DNA from 3 places in the Kitasatospora sp. NPDC127067 genome. Region 2 is predicted to be linked to each of the others. Evidence: riboswitches for the same ligand, from Rfam matches in the RefSeq annotation. Region 2 holds a riboswitch; each other region holds the start of a gene.
The links. Region 2 has a riboswitch for thiamine pyrophosphate ahead of thiC (phosphomethylpyrimidine synthase ThiC). Riboswitches for the same ligand answer to the same signal wherever they lie in the genome.

Region 1 (4,937 bases), on a different contig from region 2:
GCCGGCCGCCGTCCTCGCCGCCAAGCCCGTGTTCGACCTGATGCGCACCGAGGTCATGCTCGGCCAGTACCTGGACGTCCTGGAGCCGGTGGCCGGCGACTCGACCGACGAGGGCGCGCTGGACCGGGCGCGGACGGTGCTGCACTACAAGTCCGCGAAGTACACCATCGAGCGGCCGCTGCAGGTGGGTGCGCTGCTGGCCGGTGCCGGGCCGGAACTGGTCGAGGCCTACGGGGAGTTCGGGCTGCCGCTGGGCGAGGCCTTCCAGCTGCGCGACGACCTGCTCGGCGTCTTCGGGGACCCGGCCGTCACCGGCAAGCCGGCCGGGGACGACCTGCGCGAGGGCAAGCGCACCCTGCTGGTCGCGCACGCGATGCGGGGCCTGCCGGCCGCCGACGCCCGGCACCTGGACGAGCGGCTCGGCGCGCCGGACCTGGCGGCCCCGGAGGTCGCCGAGCTGCGCGCGCTGGTCGCCCGCAGCGGCGCGCCCGAGCTGGTGGAGCACCGGATCGAGGAGCTGATGCGGCAGTCGCTGGCCGCGCTGGAGGCCGCTCCGCTCGCCGACGACCGGGCCCGTACGGTGCTGCTGGCCCTGGCCGAGGCCGCCACCGTCCGCAAGTACTGACGGACGGCGACGGCCCCGGGGGCCTGCGGGCCCCCGGATCCCGCTGATCCGGGCCGGTCAGAGCGCGGCGCGCACCCGGCGGGACAGCTCGGCGGCGGCCGCCCGCGGATCCGCCGCGGCGGTGACGGCCCGCACCACGACGATCCTGCGGGCACCGGCGGCCAGCACCTCGTCCAGGTTGCCGAGGTCGATCCCGCCGATCGCGAACCACGGCCGGTCGGTGTCCTGCTTCGCCGCGTACGAGACCAGGCCGAGGCCCGGGGCCGGGCGGCCCGGCTTGGTCGGGGTCGGCCAGACCGGGCCGGTGCAGAAGTAGTCCGTACCGGGTTCGGCGATCGCCGCGTCCACCTCGGACTCGGCGTGGCAGGAACGGCCGATCAGCACGTCCTCGCCGAGGATCGCCCGGGCGGCCGGCACCGGCAGGTCGTCCTGGCCGAGGTGCAGCACGTCCGGCCGGGCCGCGTGGGCGACGTCGGCGCGGTCGTTGACGGCCAGCAGCTTGCCGTGCCGGCGGCAGGCGTCGGCGAAGACCTCCAGGGCCTCCAGCTCCTGCTTGGCCTCCAGACCCTTGTCCCGCAGCTGGACGATGTCCACCCCGCCCGCCAGCGCCGCGTCCAGGAACTCGGCGAGGTCGCCCTGCTCCCGGCGGGCGTCGGTGCACAGGTAGAGCCGGGCGTCGGCCAGCCGGGTACGCAGCGTGTCCGCCGCCATCAGATCAGCATCGCCTGGGCGCGGCGCTTCACCTCGGTGCCGCGGTTCTCCCGCAGCGCCTGGATCGGGCTGCCGGGCAGCGACGGGTCCTCGGTGAAGAGCCACTCCAGGATCTCCACGTCGTTGTACCCGCAGTCCCGCAGGACGGTCAGGGTGCCGGACAGGTGCTTGACCAGGCCCGGGCCGTCGATGAACGCCGCCGGGACCTGCAGCGACTTGTTCGGCCCGCGCCGGACGGCGATCAGGCCGCCGTTCTTGACCAGGTCACGCACCTCGGTGACCCGGACCCCCCACTGCTCCGAGATGTCGGGCAGGTACATCCAGTCGGTGACCAGGGCTTCAATCTTGCTTTCGATCTCACTCACGCCACCAGACTGCCACCTCCGCGGCCCACCGCGCACCAGGCACTACCCCGCGACGGCCGACTTCAGCGGCACCGCCGGGTCGCCCGCGCGGGCCGGATCCAGGGCCGTACCGCGCTCGATCAGCCTCCGCCCCTGGGTGAGGTCGCGCGGCCGGTCCACGGCCAGCAGCGCGCTCGGCACGCCGTCGCGCAGCCAGAGCACCGACCAGTCGCCGTCCCGCGGGGAGCCGCGCCACAGCAGCTCGTCGCCCTCGGCGTGCCGGCCGGCGTACTGGACCATCCGGCCGAACTGCTCGGACCAGAAGTACGGCACCGGGTCGTAGGCCGGCGCGTCCGCGCCCAGGAGCGCTGCGGCCACCGCCTCGCCGGACTGCAGGGCGTGGTCCCAGTGCTGGACGGCCAGCCGGGCACCGGCCCGGGCCGAGGGGTAGCTGACGCAGTCGCCGGCCGCGAACACGCCGGGCACCGAGGTGCGCAGCCGCCCGTCCACCACGACGGCGCCGGCCGCGTCCAGCTCGACCCCGGAGCCGGCCAGCCAGCCGGTCGCGGGGCGGGCCCCGATGCCGACCACCACCTCGTCGGCGGGCAGGTGCGAGCCGTCCGCCAGCAGCACCGCGCCGGGCTCGACGGCGGCCACGCCGACCCCGCAGCGCAGGTCGACCCCGGCCCCGGCGTACCAGGCGGCCATCGCCGAGCCGACCTCGGTCGGCAGTGCGCCGGGCAGCGGCGCCGGGCCGGCCTCGACCACGGTCACCTCGCAGCCCGCCGCGCGGGCCGCGGTGGACACCTCGGCGCCGATCCAGCCCGCGCCGACCAGCACCAGCCGCAGCCCGGGGCGCAGCAGCGCGCGCAGCGCCAGGGCGTCGTCCAGGGTGTGCAGCAGGTGCGCGCGCTCGGCGCCGGGCAGGGCCCGCGGGACGGCGCCGGTGGCGATCACCAGCGAGCCGTACGGGAGGTCGCCGCCGTCGGTGTGCAGCACGCCGGGGGTCAGTCCGGTGGCCCGGCGGCCGGTGAGCAGCTCGATGCCGAGCTGCCCGTAGTCGATGTCCAGGGCGGTGGAGTCGGCCTTGCCGAGCAGCACGTCCTTGGAGAGCGGCGGCCGGTCGTACGGCGCGTGCGGCTCCTCGCCGACCAGCACGATCGGCCCCTGCCGGCCGCCCTGCCGCAGCTTGAGGGCGCACTGCGCCCCGGCCAGCCCGGCTCCGACGACGACCACCTGATCCGTTCCGCTCAGCTCTGCCACGCCCGTCACTGTACTCAGCGCGACGCGGCGGCCTGCGGGCCGTCCGCCCGCTGTACGGGCCTTCGGCCGGGCCGACCCCCGGCGTTAAGGTGGGGGCACCACACGGGAGCCCGGCGCACCGGGCTGAGAGGCGGGCTGGCACGGCCTGCGACCGTCCGAACCTGATCCGGGTCATACCGGCGAAGGGAGAAGAGCAGCTTTGTCACGCTTGCCATCAGGCGCCCACGCCGACGTGCTGGTGATCGGCGGGGGCGTCATCGGCCTCGCCGTCGCCTGGCGCGCCGCGCAGCGCGGGCTGCGGAACGTGATCGTGGTCGACCCCTCCCCCGGCGGCGGGGCCGCCGGGGTCGCGGCCGGGATGCTCGCCCCGGTCACCGAGCTGCAGTACGGCGAGGAGCCGCTGCTGCGCCTCGGGATGGCCTCGAACGAGCGGTACGCGGCCTTCGCCGCCGAGCTCTCCGAGGCGAGCGGCGGCCGGGACACCGGCTACCGCCGCTGCGGCACCGTCGCCGTGGCGCTGGACTCCGACGACCGCGAGGAACTGCGCGAGCTGCACGCCTTCCACCAGCGGCTCGGTCTGGACTCGACCTGGCTGACCGGCCGGGAGGCCCGCAGGCTGGAGCCGATGCTCGCCCCCGGCGTGCGCGGCGGCCTGCACGTCGCGGACGACCACCAGGTGGACCCCCGGCGCCTGCTCACCGCCCTGGCCGCCGCCTGCGAGAACGCGAACGTCCTGCTGCACCGCGCCGAGGCCGTCGAGCTGCTGGTCGAGGACGGCCGCGCGACCGGCGCCCGGCTCTCGACCGGGGAACGGGTGGGCGCCGGACAGGTCGTCCTCGCCGCCGGCCCGCACAGCCACCGGCTGCCCGGCCTGCCCGACGGTGTGCTGCCCGCGATCCGACCGGTGAAGGGGCAGGTGCTGCGGCTGCACGTCCCGGACGCCTACCGCCCGTTCCTGTCCCGCAACGTCCGCGCCGTCGTCCGCGGCCGGCACCTGTACCTGGTGCCCCGGGAGAACGGCGAGCTGGTGGTCGGCGCGACCACCGAGGAGCAGGGCTACGACACCACCGTCACCGCCGGCGGGGTGTACGAACTCCTGCGCGACGCCCACGAGTTGGTCCCGGGAATCACCGAACTCCCGCTGCTGGAGACCTCCGCCGGGCTGCGCCCCGGATCGCCGGACAACGCCCCGCTGCTCGGCCCGACGTCACTGCCCGGGCTGGTCGCCGCCACCGGCCACTACCGCAACGGCGTGCTGCTCACCCCGGTGACCGCCGACCTGGTCTCCGAGTACCTGGCCACCGGTGAAGTCCCCGAAACGGCAAGGCCGTTCACGCCCCTGCGCTTCTCCCCCGAACCCCCCGCTGCGAAGGCCTCCGCATGACCGAGATCGCCCCGAACGAGATCACCCCGAACGAGATCGCCCTGACCGTCAACGGCGAGCCCCGCCGGGTGTCCGCCACGACCACCCTCGCCGAGGTGGTGGCCGCCGTCAGCGCCGCCAACACCGGTGTCGCCGCCGCGCTCAACGAGGCCGTGGTGCCCCGCGGTTCGTGGCCCGGGACGGCGCTGGCCGGCGGCGACCGGATCGAGATCCTCACCGCCGTGCAGGGAGGCTGAACCATGGCCGACGACCTTCTGACCATCGCCGGGACGGCCTTCTCCTCCCGGCTGATCATGGGCACCGGGGGCGCCCCCAGCCTGGAGGTCCTGGAGCGCGCGCTGCTCGCCTCCGGCACCGAGCTGACCACCGTCGCGATGCGCCGGGTCGACGCCACCACCCAGGGCTCCGTGCTCGACGTGCTGACCCGCAACGGCATCCGGGTGCTGCCCAACACGGCCGGCTGCTTCACCGCCGGCGAGGCCGTGCTGACCGCCCGACTGGCCCGCGAGGCGCTCGGCACCGACTGGGTCAAGCTGGAGGTGATCGCCGACGAGCGCACCCTGCTGCCCGACCCGATCGAGCTGCTGGACGCCGCCGAGACGCTGGTCGA
Region 2 (4,937 bases):
GCCGGCACCCCGCACCGGTTCCACCACATCACCGAGGAGCTGCGCGTCCTGGTGGTGTTCTCCCCGCCGGAGGACTGAGCGCCCCGCCGGTTAGGGTCGGCGTCATGAGCACCAAGACGCTGACCGAAGAACTCTGGGCGGCCATCGAGCCGGTGTACGCCGAGATCCTCGCCCACCCCTTCCTGGCCGGGCTCACCGACGGCACCCTGCCGCGCGCGGCCTTCCGCCACTTCGTCGTCCAGGACTCGCACTACCTGCGCGACTACGCCCGCGCGCTCGCCGTCTGCGCCGCCAAGGCGCCCGGCGAGCAGGACGTCCGGGCCTTCGCCGACGACGCGGTCGGCGCGCTCGCCGCCGAGCAGGGCATGCACGCCGAGTTCCTGACCGCCTTCGGCGGCACCGCCGAGGAGGCCGCCGCCGAGCCCGTGCTGCCCACCACCCGGGCCTACACCAGCTACCTGCTGGCCACCGTCTACGGCGGCTCGTTCGCCGAGGCGGTCGGCGCGGTGCTGCCCTGCTACTGGATCTACGCCCGGGTCGGCGAGGCGCTGCTCGCCCAGGGCTCGCCCGACCCGCTGTACAGCAAGTGGATCGCCACCTACGGCGACGAGGCCTTCCAGTCGGTGGTCCGCCGGGCGCTGGCGCTCACCGACCGGCTCGGTGAGGAGCTGTCCGCGGCCGAGCGCCGCAAGGTGGTCGAGCACTTCGTGACCACCTCGCGCTACGAGTGGATGTTCTGGGACGCCGCCTGGCGCGGAGAGCGCTGGCCGGTCTGAAGCCGCGCGGGTGCGGCCGCCCGCCGTCCGCCGTCCGCACGGCACCTGTACGACGGGCGGACGACGGGCGGGCGGTGCCCGGTCAGCCGGTGACGAAGTAGCCGGTCAGGTCGGCGACGACGTTCACCGGGCCGCCGTGGTTGAAGACCGAGTAGGTGCCCCCGCCGGTGACCCCGGTGGTCACCGAGTTGGCGACGGTCTGCCCGGGTTCGACGTTCACGGTGGAGGTGTTCGGCGGCAGGCCCCCGCCCGGGAACACCGTGAGGTGGCCGGAGTCGGTGACGTCGGTGATCGTGACGTTGGCCTCGACACCCAGCACGTTCGGGACGGAGCCGTCCGCGGGCACGGCCTGGACGGTCGTGGTCGCCCCCTGCTGGAGCTTGCCACCGGTGATCCGGGTGTCGAGGTTGCGGACCGGCGTCGTGAGCGCGCTGAACAGGCCCCTTCCGGACGGCCCGTAGTAACCGACGACGTCGACGATCACGTGCACCCAGCCGGCGCGGTTGTAGACGTCGATCCGCCCGTCCGCGCCGACCGGCACCACGACCTGGTTCGCGACCGTCGATCCCACCGGGAAGTTGACGTTCGAGCCGTAGGCGGGCCGCTGCGTCCCGCTCGGGTACGCGGTCAGGAAACTGTCCCAGGAGCCGTCCGTGGTGGTGACGTTGAGGACCACCGAGGTGGCGTCCGCGGTCCCCAGCTCGGGGCGGGCGACCTGGTAGCTGCGCACCGCGTCGCCGCCGAGCCGCCCGGTGCCGTCGCTGCGGCTGTCGGCGATCCGGGTCGGGGTCAGCGGGCCGTACTTGTCGGTCGCCGCGGTCCGGTAGTACCCGACCACGTCGAGCACGACATGGGCGGTGCCCGCGTTGTTGTAGACGTTGATCCACGGGGCGCCCCGACCGACCGGACCGACCGCGATCGTGACCAGGTTGGAGATGGTCTGGCCGGCCTTGAAGTTGATGCTGGAGGTGGCGGGCTTGGTGCCGGCCGGGCCGGCCTTGGGGGCGAGCGTGACGAAGCCGTCGGCGGTCGGGTCGGTCACGGTGAGGTTGACCACCACGGCCGTGGCGTCGGTCGGCACGGCGGAGCCGCAGTACATCGGCGGGTGGTTGCCGCAGCGCTGCGAGACCGGGGTGCTGTAGTACTCGCCTTCCTTGAGCGGTCCGAAGTGGTCGTGCGACGGGGTCTGGTCGTAGGAGCGGGTGTCCAGGATCCGGGTCGGGGACATCCCGACGAACCCGGCCGGTGCGGTCACGTCGGCGGCGGCGGTCACGGCCGCCGGTGCCGCGGTCGCCGGGACCGCGGCGAGCGCCGCCACGGTCAGGTTGAGCGCCGCGAGAGCGGCGGTGGACACGGCTGTTCTGGCCCGCATGATCAGGTTCCCCCCTGGTCGATGGCACCGGACGGGTGTTCTTCCGGCACTGGTTGGACGCTTGGGAACGCCGGGGGTTGTACGCCGCCGGACGAATTCTCGGGGGTCACCCGGGGGGTCGGGCTCGGGGTGATCTCGGGGTTCTCTCCGGGCCGTTGGGCCTCGTTCCGGCACTCGCGCCACCGTACGATCGAAGTACCGAAAGCAAGCGGGATGCGGCACCGGACGGCGGCCGACCCGAGGGGAGAAGAGGAACCGACATGGCTGAGCTCTGGAAGTCGCTGCCCTCCTGGGTGCGCAACATCGTCATCCCGGTGCTGGTCCTGGTGCTGGCCTGGAACATCGTCGCCTTCGTGTTCGGCGTCGTCGGCGCCCTGCTCTCGATCGTGATCAAGCTGCTGGTGGTGGTCGGCATCGCCGCCGCCGTGGTGGTCCTGGTGAAGAAGGCCGCCAAGAGCTGACCCACCACCCCGTAACGCCGCCCTGAGGCCCGGCCCCCACGAGAGGGGGACCGGGCCTCGGCCGTTCTCCGGTATCCGATCGGCTACTGGTTGCGGTAGTAGCCGAAGAGGTCGACGACGACACCGGTCGCTCGACGGGACGGGGTGACCGGCTCGTGGGGCGCTCTGGACCTGCGGCGATCGGCTCGCTACGGTGTTGGGCGTCGTGTGCAGGCAACACCGCCTGCGACGCGGGAGCTCGGAGCACCGGGCTGAGAGGACGCTGACCGGGACGTCGACGGACGGACCGACGGCTGCGTCGACCGCAGGAACCTGACCGGGTAATGCCGGCGTAGGGAGTAGAGGTCAGATGACCACGTTCGAAGCACAGCCGCAGTCTGCCCAGGGCGCCCCCAGCAGCGAGCGCACCGGCTACCCGACCCCGGCCTGGCGCAAGTCCTACCGCGAGGGGTCGCGTCCCGACCTGCGCGTTCCGTACCGCGAGGTGCGGCTCACCAACGGCGGGTCCGTCCCGCTGTACGACACCTCCGGCCCGTACACCGACCCGTCCTTCGAGCCCGATGTGCGGCGCGGCCTGCCCGCCCTGCGGGACGCCTGGATCCGCCAGCGCGGCGACGTCGAGGAGTACGACGGCCGCGAGCCGCGCCCCGAGGACGACGGGATCAAGCACACCTCGCCGCGCGGCGGGAACCTGCGCAACCTGGACGCCGTCTTCCCCGGCCGGCCGCGTCGCCCGCTGCGCGGTCGCGGTGGCGCCGCCGTCACCCAACTCGCCTACGCCAAGCGGGGCGTGGTGACGCCGGAGATGGAGTTCGTGGCGCTGCGCGAGGGCCTGGCGCCGGAGTACGTGCGCGCCGAGGTGGCCCGCGGCCGGGCCGTCATCCCGGTCAACGTGAACCACCCGGAGGTGGAGCCGGCCGTCATCGGCACCAACTTCCTGGTGAAGATCAACGCCAACATCGGCAACTCCGCCGTCACCTCCTCGATCGAGGAGGAGGTGGAGAAGATGACCTGGGCCACCCGCTGGGGCGCGGACACCGTCATGGACCTCTCCACCGGCCGCAACATCCACACCACCCGCGAGTGGATCCTGCGCAACTCCCCGGTGCCGATCGGCACCGTGCCGCTGTACCAGGCCCTGGAGAAGGTGGACGGCAGGGCCGAGGAGCTGAGCTGGGAGGTCTACCGGGACACGATCGTCGAGCAGTGCGAGCAGGGCGTCGACTACATGACCGTCCACGCCGGCGTGCTGCTGCGCTACGTCCCGCTCACCGCGCGCCGCAAGACCGGCATCGTCTCGCGCGGCGGCTCGATCATGGCGGCCTGGTGTCTGGCCCACCACCAGGAGAACTTCCTCTACACCAACTTCGAGGAACTCTGCTCCATCCTGGCCTCCTACGACGTCACCTTCTCGCTCGGCGACGGCCTGCGCCCGGGCTCGATCGCGGACGCCAACGACGAGGCGCAGTTCGCCGAGCTGAAGACCCTCGGCGAGCTCGGCCGGATCGCCCGCGAGCACGACGTCCAGGTGATGATCGAGGGCCCGGGCCACGTCCCGATGAACAAGATCAAGGAGAACATGGATCTCCAGAAGGAGATCTGCGACGAGGCGCCGTTCTACACCCTCGGCCCGCTGACCACGGACGTCGCCCCCGGCTACGACCACATCACCTCGGGCATCGGCGCGGCGATGATCGCCTGGTGGGGCACCGCGATGCTCTGCTACGTGACCCCCAAGGAGCACCTGGGCCTGCCCAACCGGGACGACGTCAAGACCGGAGTGATCACCTACAAGATCGCCGCCCACGCCGCCGACCTGGCCAAGGGCCACCCCGGCGCCCAGGCCTGGGACGACGCCCTCTCCGACGCCCGCTTCGAGTTCCGCTGGGAGGACCAGTTCAACCTGGCCCTCGACCCGGAGACCGCCCGCGCCTTCCACGACGAGACCCTCCCCGCCGAGCCCGCCAAGACCGCGCACTTCTGCTCGATGTGCGGCCCGAAGTTCTGCTCGATGAAGATCTCCCAGAAGATCCGCGACGAGCACGGTGACGGATCGACGGCCGTCACCAGCGAGTTCGGCGCCGAGGCCCTGGCGGGCATGGCCGAGAAGTCGGCCGAGTTCGCGGCCCAGGGCAACCGGGTCTACCTTCCGCTGGCCGACTGACGGCAGGTGTCGAGGCGCTGCGCTGGGACCCCGACGGCGGTGTCCGGCGCAGCGCCGCGCACGTTCGGGTGTGCAGGTGGAATCCGGTGGCCGGATTCTCGGGTGTGGGTCAGAGCCCGAGGATTTCGCGAATGAGGCCGAGCTTGCGCTCCGGGGAGAGATTC
Region 3 (4,937 bases), on a different contig from region 2:
CCGCGCAGTTCGGCCGCGTCCACCTGCTCGTCCAGGACGGCGCGCACCTGCTGCAGGGTGAAGCCGAGCTCCTTGAGCGCGATCACCCGGTTGAGCCGGGCCAGTTGGGACGCCTCGTAGGAGCGGTACCCGCTGACCGGGTCCACCCGGGCGGGCCGCAGCAGCCCGATCGCGTCGTAGTGGCGCAGCATCCGTACCGACACCCGGCCGTGGCTGGCGAAGTCTCCGATGTTCAACATGATGCGCCCACTCCATCCCCTGCCACCGTGTCAGGGTCAACCCGGCCGCCCGGGAAACACCGAGGGCGGGTGCCGAGCGAACTCGGCACCCGCCCTGAGCAGGTGGTTCTCCTACCGGCGGAGAGCGTGGGATTCGAACCCACGGTACGGGGTCACCGCACGACAGTTTTCAAGACTGTTCCCTTAGGCCGCTCGGGCAGCTCTCCAGGCGGAGGTCAGCCTAACGGGTCCGGCGGGGTTCGGCGCACACGTTTCGGTGCGGGCGGGGGTCACGACTGGTCGCCCTCGCGCTGACCGAGGGTGACCTTGGTGTTGAAGGTCTGGCCGTTGCGGGTGTACTCGACGTCGACGGTCTCGCCGGGCTTGTGCGTCCAGATCCGGCTGACCAGGGCCGGGCCGTTGTCGATCGGCACGCCGCCGAGCTTGGTGATGACGTCGCCCGGCTTGAGGCCGGCCTTGTCGGCCGCGCCGCCGGGGGTGACGGCCGGCTGGCCCTGGATGTCCTTGGTCTGGATCTGCGCGCCGTCGCCCTTGTAGTCGTCGTTGCGCAGCACGTCGAGCTTGGCGTAGACCGGCTTGCCGGTCTTGATCAGGGTGTCCGCGACCCACTTGGCCTGGTTGATCGGGATGGCGAAGCCCAGGCCGATGCTGCCGGCCCGGCCGTTGGCGGAGGCGTTGGACTGGATCGCCGAGTTGATGCCGATCACCGCGCCGCCGGAGTCGAGCAGCGGGCCGCCGGAGTTGCCGGGGTTGATCGAGGCGTCGGTCTGCAGGGCGTTCATGTACGAGGCCTGCGAGCCGGTGTCGTCGCCGGAGGCCACCGGGCGGTCCTTGGCGCTGATGATGCCGCTGGTGACGGTGGACTCCAGGCCGTACGGCGCACCGATCGCGACGGTGGCGTCACCGACGTTGACCTTGTCGGAGTCGGCCAGCGGCAGCGGGGTCAGCTTGCTCTTCGGCGGGTTGTCGATCTTGACCACGGCGACGTCGTAGCCCTCGGCGTGGCCCAGGACGGAGGCGCTGTAGGAGCTGCCGTCGGCGAACTTGACGGTCAGTTTGCCGCCGTTGAGGGTCGGCGCGACCACGTGGTTGTTGGTGAGGATGTGGCCCTCGGTGTCGAAGACGAAGCCGGTGCCGGTGCCCGACTCGCCGTTGCCCTGCGCCTTGATGGTGACGACGCTGGGCAGCGCCTTCTGCGCGATGGCGGCGATCGAGCCGGGGGCGGGCTCGTTCTTCTGGGTGTCGCTGGCCTGCACGGTGGTGCTGCGGTGGTCGTTCGCGGAGCTGCCCCTGTCGGCACTGTCGGTGGCGGTCACGCCGAGCACGCCGCCGGCCACACCGGCGACCAGCGCGACGGCCGCGATCAGGGCGACCAGGCCTCCGCGCTTCTTGCGCGGGCCGCCGGGGCCGACCGGACCGCCGGGGTGGTCCGCCGGGTAGCCGAGCGGGCCCGCCGGGCCGCCGGGGTAGCCCGCGCCGCCGGAGGTGGAGTCGTGGGTGGGGCCCCAGCCGCCGAGCGGCTGACCGGCCCCGAAGGGGTGGTGGCCGTGCGCGGCGGGGGCGGCGGGCGCGACCGGAGCGGCGCCGTAGCCCTCGTGCGCGACGGGGGCGGCCGGAGCGGCGCCGTACCCCTCGTGCGCGCCGGCCGCCGGGACGCCGTGGGTCGGGGTGGCGTACGGGTTGTCGGCCGGCGGCAGCGCCGGGGCGGCGGGGGCCGCGGCCGGGGCGGGCGCGGCGGGCGGGGCCACCGGAGCCTGCGGGGCGGGCGGCAGGACCGGCGGCGGTGCGTCGATGTAGCCGGTGACCGGGTCGACGGCCGGCTGCTCGGCGGCGGGCGCCGCAGGGGCCGCGGGGGCCTCCGGTGCGGGCACCTTGGTGAAGGCGACGGTGGGCTTGTGCCCGCCCTCGGCCGGGACACCCTCGGCCGCGACGGCGTCGACGGGCGGTGCCGCCTCGACGGGGGCGGCCTCGACGGCGCCCGACTCCGGCTCGGGCACCCGCCGGAAGGCCATGGTCGGCTGGTGCCCACCCTGAGCGGGGCCTTCGGAAGCGGACTCGGCCGCCCCCGGCCCTGCGGGCTGCTCCCCCTGCGGCCCGGTGGGCCCAACCTCGCGCTCGGTGCTCACGGACGACCTCCATAGCTGGCAGAACCAAGGACCATAGTTTTTCGCACTGTCGATTCGATTGCCGTAAGGACCCCTCTGAAGAACTCATAAGAATCCTTAGCCGGCGCAGACGCCGACACCCGACGCCGGCACCGACGCGGCACCGACGCGGCACCGACGGCCGAGGCTCCCCTCCCCCGCCGGGCGTCCCGCGATGCGGACCGCACACCCTCGGCCTTGGGCGTTCGCCCCCGTGCCGGTTAGCCTGTCGCTCCAAACTGACACGCGGGAGCTTGGACCCACCAGGCTGAGAGTGCGCATGTCGACCGTACGCCACACGAGTGACGGACGGTCGAGGGGGCGCTGACCGCCGGAACCTGTCCGGGTAATGCCGGCGTAGGGAGTATCGGCCATGCCGCCTGCTTCGCCATCCTCTTCTTCGGGCGCGAACGTTCCCGCCCCCGGTGCGGACGCCTCCGCCGCGGGCGCGACCGCCGTCCTGGAGCGCCCCGAGCACGTCGAAGCGCCCCTGGTGCTGGACACCGAGCCGCCGCGCACGCTGCGCTTCCGGGACCACTTCGCGCTCTGGATGAACCTGGGCGTCAGCCTGATCGGCTTCTCCACCGCCGCCACCGTGCTCGGCGCCCCCGGCAGCGAGCTGTCGCTGGCCGCCGCGGTGACCGCGATCACGGTCGGCACGGCGGTCGGCACCGCGATGCTCGGCGTGGCCTCGCTGATCGGCGCCCGCACCGGCGCCCCCGCGATGGCGAACCTGCGCGGGCTGTTCGGCACCCGGCTGTCGTACCTGCCGACGGTGCTGAACATCGTGCAGTGCATCGGCTGGGGCGTGTTCGAGCTGCTGACCATCTCGGCGGGCGCGCAGACCGTCGTGCACACCACCGGCTACCGCTGGCTGTTCGTCCTGCTCGCGGGCGCGCTGACCACGGCGCTGACCATCTGGCCGCTGGGCTCGATCGCGGTGCTGCGCCGCTTCGTGGCCGGGGCGGTCGCGGTGGCGATGGTGTACTTCACCGTCCAGCTGGGCCGCCAGGGCGTGCCGGACCCGGGGGCCGGCAACTGGCACGGCTTCCTGGGCGCCACCGACGCGATGATCGCGGTGTCGGTCTCCTTCGTCCCGCTGGCCGCCGACTACACCCGGCACTCGCGCACCCCGCGCTCGGCGTTCTGGGGCAGCTTCTCCGGCTACACGATCGCCCAGGTCTGGTGCTACGTGCTCGGCCTGATGGCGCTGCTGCAGTCGGAAGGCGATCCGAACCGGATCTTCGACTCCTTCCTCGGGGTCTGGGCCGGCTGGCTGTTCCTGCTGGTGCTGGTGCTGCGCGAGACGGACCAGTCCTTCGCCAACGTGTACTCGACGGCGATGTCGGTGCAGAACCTGCTGCCGAAGGTGGACCGCCGGGTGCTCTCCGGCGCGATCGGCGTGCTGACCACCGTGCTGGCGCTGCGGATCGACGAGTTCACCGACACCTACTACGGCTTCCTCGGTCTGATCGGCTCGGTGTTCGTGCCGCTGCTGGCGGTGCTCGTGGTGGACTACTTCCTCGGCGCCGGACGGCGCGGCTGGAACCTCTCCGCCGACGCGCCGTCCCGCTGGCCGATGCTGCTGCCGTGGGCCCTGGGCTTCGCGGTCTACCAGTTCATCGCGCCGACCAAGGTGGCCGGCTGGTGGACGGACTTCTGGACCTCGGCCCAGGAGTCGCTGCACTTCACCCCGCAGGAGTGGACCTCCGCCTCGCTGTTCGCCTTCCTGGTGCCCGCCCTGGTCACCTGGGCGCTCACCCCGCTCTCCCGCCGCGCCGACCGGCACTGAGCGAGCCCGCCCCGCACCGGGCGAAGCGGGGGCGGCCCGGCCCCCGCGGGCCCGGCCGGGACGGCCCCGCGGGAAGGAAGACGGCCCCACAGGTTGGGGCCGTCTTTGTCCGCGCTTCACCTGTGCCGCCTATCGTTGGGCCTGTGACCAGCCCAGACCTGTCCTCGCCGGCGGCGCGCACCGTGCCGTCCGTCCAGGTGATCGCCCACCGCGGTTCCTCCCACGCCCTGCCCGAGCACACCCTCGCGGCCTACCGGCGCGCGCTCGACGAGGGCGCCGACGCGCTGGAGTGCGATGTCCGGGTCACCGCCGACGGCGCGCTGGTCTGCGTGCACGACCGCCGGATCGGCCGGGTCTCCAACGGCCGGGGCACCGTCTCGGCGATGACCCTCGCCGAGTTGGAGGCCTACGACTTCGGCGCCTGGAAGACCGGCCGCCCCAGCGTCGACCCGGAGCTGCGCGGCGTGCTGCGGCTGGAGCGGCTGCTGGAGCTGGTGGTGGAGTGCGGCCGCCCGGTGGACCTGGCGATCGAGACCAAGCACCCGGTGCGTTTCCGCGGCCGGGTGGAGACCGAGCTGCTGCGGACGCTGGAGCGGTTCGGGATCGGCGCGACCCGGGGCGGCGACCGCCCGTCCGCCCGGATCATGAGCTTCTCCTCGATCGCGCTGAACCGGGTGGCCGCCGCCGCGCCGCAGTACCGGCGGGTGTTCCTGTTCGAGCGGACCCTGCCGCTGCTCGGCCGGCTGCGCGAGGGCTCGCCGC

Region 1: another riboswitch for thiamine pyrophosphate. It lies ahead of thiO (glycine oxidase ThiO); the one in region 2 lies ahead of thiC (phosphomethylpyrimidine synthase ThiC).
Region 3: another riboswitch for thiamine pyrophosphate. It lies ahead of ACFWJ4_RS26035 (purine-cytosine permease family protein); the one in region 2 lies ahead of thiC (phosphomethylpyrimidine synthase ThiC).

Annotation. Positions count from the first base shown of each region.
Region 1 is NZ_JBHXEM010000145.1:7,871-12,807, forward strand. Features, by position in the region: gene ACFWJ4_RS35745 (polyprenyl synthetase family protein) at 1-625, shown strand, start outside; gene thiE (thiamine phosphate synthase) at 683-1,336, opposite strand; gene ACFWJ4_RS35755 (Rv2175c family DNA-binding protein) at 1,336-1,701, opposite strand; gene ACFWJ4_RS35760 (NAD(P)/FAD-dependent oxidoreductase) at 1,744-2,952, opposite strand; TPP riboswitch at 3,036-3,148, shown strand; gene thiO (glycine oxidase ThiO) at 3,152-4,327, shown strand; gene thiS (sulfur carrier protein ThiS) at 4,324-4,563, shown strand; gene ACFWJ4_RS35775 (thiazole synthase) at 4,567-4,937, shown strand, end outside.
Region 2 is NZ_JBHXEM010000049.1:24,870-29,806, forward strand. Features, by position in the region: gene ACFWJ4_RS20610 (cupin domain-containing protein) at 1-78, shown strand, start outside; gene tenA (thiaminase II) at 105-776, shown strand; gene ACFWJ4_RS20620 (hypothetical protein) at 859-2,148, opposite strand; gene ACFWJ4_RS20625 (DUF5326 family protein) at 2,409-2,609, shown strand; TPP riboswitch at 2,830-2,964, shown strand; gene thiC (phosphomethylpyrimidine synthase ThiC) at 2,959-4,773, shown strand; gene ACFWJ4_RS20635 (hypothetical protein) at 4,883-4,937, opposite strand, start outside.
Region 3 is NZ_JBHXEM010000072.1:30,976-35,912, forward strand. Features, by position in the region: gene ACFWJ4_RS26020 (MerR family transcriptional regulator) at 1-239, opposite strand, end outside; tRNA gene ACFWJ4_RS26025 (tRNA-Ser) at 358-445, opposite strand; gene ACFWJ4_RS26030 (S1C family serine protease) at 509-2,365, opposite strand; TPP riboswitch at 2,620-2,764, shown strand; gene ACFWJ4_RS26035 (purine-cytosine permease family protein) at 2,757-4,175, shown strand; gene ACFWJ4_RS26040 (glycerophosphodiester phosphodiesterase family protein) at 4,319-4,937, shown strand, end outside.